One region of the Alkalihalophilus pseudofirmus genome, then DNA from elsewhere that is predicted to be linked to it. Evidence: riboswitches for the same ligand, from Rfam matches in the RefSeq annotation. Region 1 holds a riboswitch; each other region holds the start of a gene.
What was found. Region 1 has a riboswitch for S-adenosylmethionine ahead of mtnK (S-methyl-5-thioribose kinase). Riboswitches for the same ligand answer to the same signal wherever they lie in the genome.

Region 1 (3,136 bases):
AGCTTGAATAGCTGCTTCAATCACTCGGTCTGTGGCCCAAAATAAATTAACAGCAGTAGGGCGGCTTGTGGCAAGATAATCTCGTTTGGCCTCGAGCTCATCTAAAAAGAGTTCAAGTTGATTAGATTGCTTTCCTTCGCTCCATAAAACAAGTCCAAAAGCTGCGGCAATACCAATCGCAGGTGCACCTCTTACTTTAAGAAACGTGATGGCCTCCCAAACTTCCTCAATGGAAACGGCATCTATAAAGATCACTTTATGAGGTAATTGTCTTTGGTCTAGGATACGGAGTACGTTTGTTTCTTGATTCCACTCAACAGATTGAATGGTCATTTTAACACATCCTTTGTTTCTTGAATTAATTGATCAATCGTACGAATATTTCGTCTTTTTAGGATAAAGGTGCTTCCTAATTCCAACGCATTTTTCTGAGCGCATAAACGCTTTTGACAATCTGAAATGTTATCAATATCAGCCACATGAGCAAGTCCAATAATCCTTCTAATTAATTCACAGCCAGCAAAGCCAACAGCATCTTCAAAAATGGTAGCTAGCATATAATCGACGTAGCCTTCTGTTTGTATAAAAGCTTCTACATGGTGGTTTTGCCATAGCTTTTTATATTCTTCTTTAAATACTTCTATGGTTTCAATGATAATTAGATACAGGTCAGAATGCTGCTGTTCATCTATAGCCGTTTTTGAGATGGTATTTAACAGTATATTAGCAATAAATAAACCTAAATCAAAGCCAGCAGGACCAAAAAAAGCAAATTCCGGATCAATCACTTTTGTTTCTTCTGCAGTTACAAACACACTCCCTGTGTGGAGATCCCCGTGAATGAGAGCTTCTGATTTTGTAAGAAATGTATATTTGAGTTTGGCAGCTTCTAGCTTAAGCTCTTCGTTTTTCCATAGTTCAATCACAGTATCTTTCAAATGATCTTCGAAGTTATTTGTATCATGATCAAAGAAAGGATCTGTGAACACGAGATCTTCTGTGATTTTACAAAGCTCAGGATTTGTAAATCTAACTGAGATTTCTTTTATCTCTTGCTGGCTTTCACCAAAAGGAGAGGAATGAAAGATCGTTTTTGCTAGATATGTCCCAATATGCCTGCCAAGATTAGGGTAGGTCTCACCATCAATTAGTCCTTTTCTTAAGATAGTATAGTCAGATAAATCTTCCATGATAGTGATAGCTAAGTCATCATCAGTATGTATCACGTTAGGAACCAATGATGGGACAGTTTCTGCAGCTTTTTGTAAGGCTTCTGCTTCAATTTTTGCTCGTCTTAAAGTGAGGGGCCAGCTTTCCCCTACCACTTTTGCATAAGGTAGTGCTTGTTTGATAATGAGAGATTGTCCGCTTAGTGAGTCGCTCAAGTGAAATACATAATTAAGATTACCATCACCAATCTCTTTGCATAGAAGAAGAGAAGGTGCAGGGAAGAGGCCGAGCTTCTGATTAAGCTTTTCGATGTAGGCGATAGCCGTTTCTTCTGTTAATGGTTCATAACTTGCCGTGGCAATGCTTGTACTCATTAGATCATCTCCTAAAATAATAAAAATAAAAAACCTCTTTTCTGATCGAAAAGAGGTGGATGTATGATCGCATCTCTCTTATCTCTCAGACAAAGTCTGTTGGATGTAGCACCGTGCCTTTGGTTGATTCAAAACATTTGATTCAAAACATTTGATTCAAACCTATTGATTTAAACCTATTGATTTAAACCAATGAAATCAAACATTAGAAAGGTCGGTTGCTGGGCGTCATAGGGCCAATTCCCTCAGCCTACTCGTAATAAGAGTGGAATATGAAGTTTTTGGAAAATTGTAAGATCACTTGATGAAAACTATAAAACAAGTAACTCCATTTCGTCAATATTTTTTTAAAATAAATAATTTTCAAATTTGAATAAAATAATTATTGACAAGTTAACTTAGTAGCTGTCATGATAGTAACAATAAATTGATTGTTCAGTTTATTTGGCTGGAATTTTTAAAATTTAAGTAAGTTTAATTATAATTTTATACCAATCTCTTATCAAGAGCAGGCGGAGGGACAAGCCCAGTGAAGCCCGGCAACCGGTTTGAAAAACACGGTGCTAATTCTTGCAGCGATTATTAGCTGATAGATAAGAGGGAGCTTAAACTATACAAACCTCTCCCTCTTTAGGAAGAGGTTTTTTTGTTTACTATTCATGCAGGGGGTCTAAAAATGACAGTTATCGCTCAGTATTTAGTTCATGATCAAAATGGTGAATTTGAAAAAAAAGCAGAAAAAATTGCAATAGGATTAACGGTTGGTTCATGGACGGATCTGCCAGAACTTGAAAAAGCACAACTGCTTGCTCATAAAGGTGAGGTTGTTGAAGTGAGGGAAATTGAGGAATCGGCAGATGGAGTCAGAAGAGGGTTAATTAGTATTTCTTTTCCTGCTGCTAACTACAGCTTTGATCTGCCGGCTATTCTTACAACGACCTTTGGCAAACTATCTTTAGATGGCTCAATCAAACTGATCGATCTACATTTCAGCAATGAAATTCAACGCCATTTCAAAGGACCGCGTTTTGGTATTCAAGGGGTGAGAGAATTAACAGGTGCTTATGATCGTCCATTGGTGATGAGTATATTTAAGGCAGCTATTGGAAGGTCACTCGACTCGCTTCATGAGCAAATGCTTCATCAAGCGTTAGGCGGGGTTGATTTAGTGAAAGACGATGAAATTCTATTTGAAAATGAATTAACTCCACTTGAACAAAGAGTTCCGGTTGGGCTTGCGGCGATTGCTGAAGCAGCAGAAGAAACTGGAAATCGGCCTTTATATGCTGTGAATTTAACGGGAAAGACATTTGAGTTGAAAGAGCGGGCAAAAACAGCGATTGAACTCGGAGCACCGGCCTTACTGTTTAACGTATTTACATACGGACTCGATGTTCTTCAAGGGTTAAGAGAAGACCCGGAAATTGATGTGCCGATCTTAGCACATCCAGCCTTTTCAGGGGCTATAACCTCTTCTACTAGATACGGGGTGAGCAATCCATTACTTTTAGGGAAATTACTACGTATGGTTGGTGCAGACCTAGTCTTATTCCCGTCACCTTATGGCAGTGTAGCGATGCCTAAACAAGAAA
Region 2 (3,136 bases), 510 kb from region 1:
GATTTGCGAGACCGCTCAGGCATTGTTCAAGTTGTTTTTAGCCCAGAGGTTAATAAAGAAGCACTTGAGACAGCAGAACGTGTTCGTAATGAATACGTACTTGAAGTAGAAGGTACAGTCGTTGCGCGTGACGCGCGTACAGTAAATGACAAGATTGAGACAGGGACGATCGAAATTCATGTAACAAAAGTAGAAGTACTCAATGCTTCAAAATCACTTCCATTCCAAATCGAAGCTGATACAGATGCATCAGAGGATGTGCGTCTGCGTTACCGTTACTTAGATTTACGCCGTCCTGATATGCAGGAAACATTTAAACTACGCCACAAAACAACAAAGTTAATTCGTAATTTCTTAGACGAAGAAGCATTTCTTGAAATTGAAACACCAATGCTTACAAAGAGTACACCTGAAGGAGCTCGTGACTATCTTGTTCCAAGCCGCGTGCACCATGGTGAATTTTATGCTCTTCCGCAGTCGCCGCAAATCTTCAAGCAGCTTTTAATGGTGTCTGGTTTTGAACGTTACTACCAAGTGGTTCGCTGTTTCCGTGATGAAGACCTACGTGCAGACCGTCAGCCAGAATTCACCCAAATTGATATTGAGACTTCTTTTATGGATAAAGAAGACCTTCTTTCAATGACAGAGAAAATGATGGCAAAAGTTTTAAAGGAAACAAAAGGTGTAGAAGTTTCCCTTCCAATGCCTCGTCTGACGTATGATGAAGCAATGAACCGTTATGGCTCTGATAAGCCGGATACACGGTTTGAAATGGAGTTAATTGAGCTCTCAGATGTAGTCCGTGACTCAAGCTTTAAAGTATTTACAAGTGCGATTAACGGCGGCGGTATTGTGAAAGGCTTAAATCTTAAAGGCGGGGCAAGTAAAATGTCTCGTAAGGAAATTGACGCGTTAACTGAATTTGTTAAGCCGTATGGTGCAAAAGGTCTTGCTTGGCTGAAGGTTGAAGCAGATGGCTTAAAAGGCCCGATTGCTAAATTCTTTGAAGGGGAACATGCAGAGAACCTTCTAAGTGCGATGAATGGGGAAGAAGGCGATTTATTATTCTTTGCAGCAGACAAAGCGCAAGTTGTCTTTGACAGCCTTGGTGCACTTCGTCTGAAGTTCGGTAAAGAGTTCGACTTAATTGATAAAGATGCATTTAATTTCTTATGGGTTGTTGACTTCCCGCTCGTTGAATATGATGAGGATGCAAAGCGTTATGTCGCTCTTCACCACCCGTTCACAAGTCCTAAGAAAGCAGATCGTGACCTGCTTGCTACAGATCCTGCATCTGTTCGTGCCGAGGCTTATGACCTTGTATTAAATGGTTATGAACTTGGCGGCGGTTCACAGCGTATTTATGAGCGTGAAATTCAAGAGCATATGTTTAGAGCGCTAGGGTTCTCAGAAGAAGAAGCAAAAGAACAATTCGGCTTCTTACTTGAAGCATTTGAATATGGTACACCACCGCACGGGGGAATCGCTCTTGGACTTGACCGTCTAATCATGCTTCTAGCAGGGCGTACAAACTTACGTGATACGATTGCATTCCCTAAAACAGCAAGTGCAAGCTGCTTATTAACTAATGCACCAAGCGAAGTAAGTCTTGATCAGTTAATTGACCTTAATTTATCCATCATCGGTAATAAGACGGATAAGGTCGAAGTATAAAGCATTCTAAGAGACTGCCTAGATCATTGGGCAGTCTCTTTTTTTAAGTCTATTTACAACCTGAGGAACGAGAGCAGCATTTAAAATAATACAGAGAGAAAATATAAGTGAAAAAATGATTGACTGTTTCATTTGAGATGCGTATAATCAGACTCAATAGAAAATTCGAAACAGTATGAGATGGAGATCTCATCCTTATCAAGAGTGGTGGAGGGACTGACCCGATGAAACCCGGCAACCGGTTTGTATGCCTATACAAACAAAGGTGCTACGTTCAGCAGAATGAATTCATTCTGAAAGATAAGGGAAGGCAGTGAAAACCTTTCCTTTTGGAAAGGTTTTTTTGCATTCATGATTATACAAGTTTAGATGAGACGAGGAGAGAGGCACATGCTTAAAATAGGAATACTTGGTTTTGGAACAGTTGGTAAGGGAGTGTATGACCGCTTTCATAGAACGAGAGAAACGATTGAACGTCAATTAGGGGAGTCATTTGCAATTGAAGCGATTTTAGTTAAAGATCGTCAAAAAGATCGGGCTTCTTTAGAGGAAGGTCTTGTGACTACTGATTGGGATGAATTTAAAAATCATCACTCCTATGATATTGTCTTTGAAGCGATCGGAGGTATTGAACCAGCGTATTCATATACGAAACATTTTCTTACTCAAGGGATTCCGGTTATTTCAGCGAACAAGAAATTGATCGCATCAAGAGGGGAAGACCTTGAAGCTTGTGCACAAGCTGGCGGCACCTTTTATGGATATGAGGCGGCTGTTGCGGGTGCTATTCCTATTATAAATGCGCTGCGTGCCACCCTTAGCACAACTTCGATTGATCGAGTTCGAGGCATTTTAAATGGAACAACAAACTATATGTTAACGGAAATGATTCAAAAAGAGAGAAGCTTTGCTGATGTGCTGCTTGAGGCTCAGCAGCTAGGCTATGCAGAAAGTGATCCAACTGATGATATTGAAAGCTATGATGCGTGGTATAAATTGATCATTTTAAGCAGACTCTGTTTTGGTAAATGGAGTGACACGGAACAGATTACTCGTTACGGGGTAAGTGAGATTGAAAATTGGCATGTAGAGGTAGCAAATGAACTTGGCTGTCAGGTGAAACTAATTGGTGATGCAAAGCTAGAAGATGGAGAAGTGAGAGGTATTGTGTCCCCTGCCTTTGTTGCTGGTGATGAACTTCTAGCATCCATCAACGGGGTCGTAAATGCTGTTGTCCTTTACGGGGAAGATATTGATCAACTATCGTTTGCCGGCCCAGGAGCTGGAGGGGCTGCTACAGCGAATAGTATGGTAGAAGATTTTATTCTTCATAGTCGTTATGATGGTGATCGTGTTGTGGCAGAAGAGCAACATGAAGCAAAAGAAGAGAGCAGCTATTCAATGGTATTTGTCAATCAAGCAAGTTACGGGGAATGTCTGCACTGGGCTGAAGCATATAGTG
Region 3 (3,136 bases), 1.1 Mb from region 1:
TTAATAATCAGCCAAGGGCTTGCTCCGACTGATATAGCCGCTTCAACTACCCCCTTATCAATTTTCCGCATCGATGATTCTACTAATCTTGCAAAGAAAGGAATCGCTGCTACTGATAAAGAAACAGAGGCTGCCACCGGCCCAATTGTACCGCCTACAATGGCTTGTGTTAATGGAATTAATGCGACTAGTAAGATAATAAATGGGATCGAGCGAATTAAGTTTACAATCAGTCCAAGGATGCTTTTGATCCATATATTTTCTAAAAATAACCCTTTATCCGTGACATATAGTAGAATTCCTACCGGAAGGCCGACAAGAATAGCAATGGAAAGGGAGATTCCGACCATAATGACTGTTTGAATAAAAGCTTTATTTAATTCTGGCAGCAATTGAATAAATGTATCAATTGTCATTCGTGATCACCTCCACCCCGACCGCTTTTTCATCTAAGTAAGAGATAACCTTATTAATCTCTTCTTGGTCCCCTATCAGTTCCATAATGAAGACCCCGAGCGGCACTTCTTTGATGTATTCAATTTTCCCGTGCAGTATATTTCCTTTTACATCAAACCCTTTTAATACATCAGAAACAACGGATTCGTGTGCCACATCACCTTGAAAATGAATTTTTATGATTGTGCCTTGGCATGTGTTCATTAATGTTTGCGGGAGCTTAAACTGCATGACGCCATCGATAAATTCTTTTGTCAGCTTTTCTTTTGGCTTAGCAAACAGTTGATACACACTTCCAAGCTCGATGACCTTCCCGTTTTCCATCACAGCCATTCGGTCACATATCTCTTTTACCACTTCCATCTCATGCGTGATGAGAACAATCGTAAGACCTAGCTTTTCGTTTATACTCTTTAACAGTTTTAAGATGGACTGGGTTGTGCTTGGATCAAGGGCAGAGGTTGCTTCATCACAAAGGAGAACCTTTGGATCATTTGCCAGCGCTCTTGCAATACCGACTCTCTGTTTTTGACCGCCGCTTAACTGGCTCGGGTAGTGCTGCGTTTTATCAGAAAGGCCGACTAAATCAAGTAATTCTAGAACTTTCTTTTCACTTTCAGCTTTTGATTTTCCAGCAGCCTTTAAGGCGAAAAAGACATTATCAAATACCGTTTTAGATGATGCGAGATAAAAATGTTGAAAGATCATTCCTATTTTCTGTCTAGCCTCTCGCAATTTACTAGCTTTTAATGAGACTAGGTTCACCCCATCTACATAAATTTCCCCTGAGGTTGGCTTCTCCATTAGGTTAAGGCAGCGTAAAAGTGAGCTTTTTCCTGCCCCGCTATATCCGACAATCCCGAAAATTTCTCCTTTTTCAATCTCAAGGCTGACATTATCCACACCTTTAATCAGGCCCTTTTTTGTTTTATATTCTTTGATGACATTCTTGATCTCTATCATGATTTCCACCTCAGAAACTAAGTAATCTTATTTGAAAACTCAACTTTATAAAAACGTTGGTTCTAGTTCTTATCCACTTCCGTAAAAACAAAAATAAAAACCTCTTCCTATTCAGAAAGAGGTTTGACAATTAAGATCGCACCTCTTATCTTTCAGAGCCATAGCTCTGCAGGATTTAGCACCGACTAAGTATAAACTTAGAGGTTGCCGGACGTCATAGGGCCTGTCCCTCGGTCGCTCTTGATAAGAGTTTTTAAACTATTCAAATTTTCTAAGTTATTTCATCATAATAAAGGATTAAAGAATTGTCAATAGGTTAATGATTTATTCACCTAACAGCTGTAAAAATTCTCTTGTACGGGCCTCTTTTGGATGTTCAAGCAGCTCTCTTGCCTTACCTTCCTCTACTATGAATCCGCCATCCATAAAAAATACTTTATCAGCCACTCGTTTTGCAAAATTCATTTCATGCGTTACGATTACCATCGTCTGCCCTTCTTTAGCCAGTTCTTCAATCACCCTTAACACTTCACCCACGAGCTGCGGGTCTAGTGCTGAAGTTGGCTCATCAAACAACATGACATCAGGATTCATCATTAGGGCTCTAGCTATAGCCACACGCTGCTGCTGCCCTCCTGATAATGCATCTGGATACTTATCCTTATGTTCAAACATACCTACTTTCCTTAACAATTTCTCACCATCTGCAAGAACTGTATTCTTTCTAGCTTTTTTAACGGTTAAAGGAGCCTCTATGATATTTTCCATGACCGTTTTGTGCGGAAAGAGATGAAAGCCTTGAAAGACCATCCCGCTATAAGCACGCAGCTCACTTATATCTTTTTTGGAAACATTCTTTGCTCCAAATTCTATTTTTTTCTCACCTATTGTGATCGTACCGCTATTAGGCAGTTCTAACACATTTAAGCAGCGAAGAAGCGTTGTTTTACCAGAACCTGAAGGCCCTATTAAACAAACCACTTCTCCCTTCTCAACCGAAAAGTCGATGGACTCTAAAACGGTATTCTCGTCAAACTTTTTGTTAAGCTTAGATACATTAATCATTTTGAGTCCTCCTTTATCGCTTACTTAAATAACGATTATATCTCTTCTCTAATCTTTCTTGGAAATAACCGATAATAATACATACCGCCCAATAAATAAGAGCGGCTGTTATATACATCGTCATACTATCAAACGTACGGCCAGCCACAAGTCTTGAGCTGTACAATAATTCTTGGACAGTAATAACGGACGCAAGGGAAGTACCTTTTACGATGTCCATAAAAATATTAAAAGTAGGCGGCAAGGCAATTCGTGTTGCCTGCGGGATAATGACCCTTCTTAATGTTTGAATATAACTCATTTGCAATGAAGCAGCTGCCTCCCATTGGCCACGCGGAACGGACATGATGGCTGATCTAACCACTTCGGCATTGTAAGCAGCAAAGTTAAGACTGATTCCAACAATCCCTGCAACAATGGCACTCTTAAATTCAACCCCTAGTACCGGGATACCATAATAAAGGATAAAGATAAATACAAGTAAAGGTGTTCCCCTCATAAATGAAATATAAATTCTTGCAGGCCATCTGATAAACCAGAACTTTGACATCCGAGCAATTCCTAAGAGTAATCCTAAAATGAGGGCAAAAACCATACTAAATAGAGCGATAATCATCGTTACCTTTAAACCTTCTAGTAAAAAAGGAAGTGA
Region 4 (3,136 bases), 650 kb from region 1:
GAAATTGTGTAATAAATCAAGGATTAAGTTGCCGCTGTTAAAAACATAGTCTCCTCTCCACGATCCTCCCATTGAGTCCATTGGGTAAGACGTTTGTGCCGTTTGAATAAAATGGGCTGTATTCCGCTTGTCAGTAGCTGCCTGCATCGGTGCAATATTCGGGTCTCCTGGGAATGTCGTCCCTTCAATCATTAAGTTAATCGTGTTTGAGACCAGTTCAACATGACCAAGCTCTTCAGCTGTAATACTAGCGACTAAATCAAAAAACGGTTTCAGCTTCTTTTTGTTCCGGAAGTTAAATGACTGAAATAAGTAGTTATTTAACGTCGACATCTCCCCAAATTTCCCGCCAAGAAGTTCCTGTACAGCAGCAGCGGCATTGGCATCAGGAGCCTTTGGCTTAGGGAGTTCAATAGCTAAGCGATTATAGCGAGTAAACAAAACAATCCCTCCTATTTCACATATAGTAACTCTATATGTTTTATGTGAGAGATTGTTTGTCTTATTACCTTTTATTTGTCAAAGAGCCGAAGAGCCCCGATACGCTCCATTGCCTCTCTTAATGTGTCTTCATCTGCAAGCAGCCCTATGCGAACATATCCTTCTCCGTATTTACCAAACCCGACCCCAGGAGCGACCACAACTCTTGCTTCTTTAAGAAGAATATCGGCAAATTCTTCTGATGTATAGTCTTTTGGGACAGGGAACCATGCAAAGAACGAACCAAGCGGCGCTTCTGCTTCCCACCCTGCTTTATGTGCTGCTTCAACTAGTACGTTACGGCGGGCCTCATATGTGGCTACAAGATCCTCTACACACTGTTGCTCTGATAAGAGCGCATGAGCAGCCGCTTCTTGAATCCCTCCAAAAATACTGCAAAATAAGTGATCCTGAAGCTTTTCAATTGCACTCACCACGCTTTTGTTTCCAACAACAAACCCGACTCTCCAACCTGCCATATTGTATGTTTTGGATAACGTCATCACTTCTACACCAACATCTTTTGCTCCTTTTAATTGCAAGAAGCTAAGAGGTTTCTTTCCTTCAAAACCAATCGCCCCATAAGCAAAATCATGAACAATACATAGATCATGCTTTTGGCCAAGTTCAATTGCATCTTGAAACAAAGCTGGTGTAGCAATCGCGCCAGTTGGGTTATTAGGGTAATTCAAGAACATTAATTTAGCCTGTTCAAGTGTTTCTTCTTTAAGTGTTGTAAAGTCGGGATGAAAATCCAATTCTTGTAACAGAGGCATCATGTGCATCTTTGCTCCGGCAAGCTCAACCCCTGACCAGTAATCAGGGTATCCAGGATCTGGTACGAGGGCAAGATCTTCAGGATCTAACAAGCACTGACTAAGCTCAATTAGACCTGTTTTAGCCCCGCCCAGTACAGCCACTTCTGTTTGTGCATCTATTTCTACTCCGTATTCACGATGGTAATATTCAGCGACAGCTTCCTTTAGAAACGTATGGCCTGCAAAAGGAGCATATTTATGATGCATTGGATTGTCAGCTGCTTCTTTTAATTTCTCAACGATATGTGCAGGTGTCGGCTGATCCGGATTGCCTTGCCCGAGATTAATCACATCATCACTATGTCTCTTCACTTCATTCACCTTTTTAACGAGTTTTGCAAAAAATTGACTTGGGAGCCTCTCCATAGCTCTAGATGATTCAAATGTTTTCATGTTTGTCACCTCTATATTTTCTACCTATTTATTAACTAAAAAATAAAAAAAGAGCCTTTCCATATTCTGAAAAGGCTCTTGTCTGAATAAGACAATTCGCTTATCTTTCAGAATACAATGATTCTGCAGGAAGGAGCACCTTTCCTTGCGGCGGTTGCTGGACGTCGTCGGGCCTGTTCCCTCGGTCACTCTGGATAAGTGATGATTATTCATTTTGTCTAACACTCTGTGAAAGCGCTACACATTATGTATTTACTCTTTATGAATGAGAGTTTACAGAATTGTTAACGATTTGTCAATCTTTTGTGTCAGAATGTAAAAATCCTTGATTTTTTAGAAACTGGTCGAGATGTGCACGCTTTGGTGTAGAGTGGTGAGCTGCCATCATCTCAGTCCACGTAGTTTTCCTTGTTCCGTTTGTCCGCTCTGAATAATATTGCTTCATTTCTTCATCATATTGATCAAGAGATGATGTGATTTGATCGTGTTGATAGGTCTCATAATGAACAGCACCAGCCTTTGGCAGCCGTGGCTTTTGAGCAGGGTTTTGATCAGGATAACCGATACATAATCCCATTACAGGAAATGTATAATCAGGAAGATCGAGAAGCTCACTTACTTGGTCCGGAAGGTTTCGAATGCCGCCGATCATCACTCCGCCAAGACCATAGGACCTTGCAGCAATAAGCATATTTTCAGCTACAAGGGCTGCATCAACTGCTCCTACAAGAACTTGTTCGATGCCTCTAACTTCAAGAGGAGCCCCATGTTTGTCGCTAGCCTTTTTTAGACGGTTATAATCTGCACAAATGACGAAAAATACTGGGCAATCAGCGACATACTTCTGGCTGCCGCACAGCTCACTTAATGTATCTTTTTTCTGCTGATCTGTGACGACAACAATACTGTAAGCTTGAACGTGATGGGAAGTAGGCGCCCACCTGCCGGACTCGATGATTTCCTCTATCATCCCTTTACTTACTTTTTCACTAGTAAAGGCACGAATCGAACGGTGGCTTTGCAAGAGCTCTGTCATTTCATTTTTCATAAGAATCACCCTTTTTTCTGATTTATTAAATAGTTTACATGATCTATTTAGCTGGAGAAAGAATTGTGTCTTGTGAGAGTAATAGAAATATTTTACAATGAGTAAGTTACTATGATTCCAATTTTACACAGGAGGTTTGAGATGAACACACGAGCTACCTCAATCCAAGACAATGAACGGATTGCCTCCCTTGATATGATGCGCGGGCTCGCATTACTCGGGATTTTACTTGCTAACAGCCTGCATTTTCAATACGGTCTTTTCTTGATTCCAGGGCTGCATGATTATTACCCATTAGGTACAATTGACCGAGTTGCTGAGAGTGCGACCTTATTCTTTGCCACAGCAAGCTTTTATACCTTATTTTCATTTTTATTCGGTTACGGGATGGCCCTTT

Region 2: another riboswitch for S-adenosylmethionine. It lies ahead of PQ478_RS04165 (homoserine dehydrogenase); the one in region 1 lies ahead of mtnK (S-methyl-5-thioribose kinase).
Region 3: another riboswitch for S-adenosylmethionine. It lies ahead of PQ478_RS01170 (methionine ABC transporter ATP-binding protein); the one in region 1 lies ahead of mtnK (S-methyl-5-thioribose kinase).
Region 4: another riboswitch for S-adenosylmethionine. It lies ahead of PQ478_RS03475 (pyridoxal phosphate-dependent aminotransferase); the one in region 1 lies ahead of mtnK (S-methyl-5-thioribose kinase).

The regions. Positions count from the first base shown of each region.
Region 1 covers NZ_CP117835.1:1,323,588-1,326,723, forward strand. The annotation lists gene mtnA (S-methyl-5-thioribose-1-phosphate isomerase) at 1-333, opposite strand, end outside; gene mtnK (S-methyl-5-thioribose kinase) at 330-1,544, opposite strand; SAM riboswitch class I at 1,620-1,810, opposite strand; SAM riboswitch class I at 2,041-2,144, shown strand; gene PQ478_RS06830 (2,3-diketo-5-methylthiopentyl-1-phosphate enolase) at 2,221-3,136, shown strand, end outside.
Region 2 covers NZ_CP117835.1:810,469-813,604, forward strand. The annotation lists gene aspS (aspartate--tRNA ligase) at 1-1,674, shown strand, start outside; SAM riboswitch class I at 1,867-1,981, shown strand; gene PQ478_RS04165 (homoserine dehydrogenase) at 2,065-3,136, shown strand, end outside.
Region 3 covers NZ_CP117835.1:209,888-213,023, reverse strand. The annotation lists gene PQ478_RS01175 (methionine ABC transporter permease) at 1-416, opposite strand, end outside; gene PQ478_RS01170 (methionine ABC transporter ATP-binding protein) at 406-1,419, opposite strand; SAM riboswitch class I at 1,562-1,669, opposite strand; gene PQ478_RS01165 (amino acid ABC transporter ATP-binding protein) at 1,744-2,484, opposite strand; gene PQ478_RS01160 (amino acid ABC transporter permease) at 2,498-3,136, opposite strand, start outside.
Region 4 covers NZ_CP117835.1:671,120-674,255, reverse strand. The annotation lists gene PQ478_RS03480 (manganese catalase family protein) at 1-441, opposite strand, end outside; gene PQ478_RS03475 (pyridoxal phosphate-dependent aminotransferase) at 513-1,691, opposite strand; SAM riboswitch class I at 1,789-1,892, opposite strand; gene nfsA (oxygen-insensitive NADPH nitroreductase) at 1,987-2,739, opposite strand; gene PQ478_RS03465 (DUF418 domain-containing protein) at 2,881-3,136, shown strand, end outside.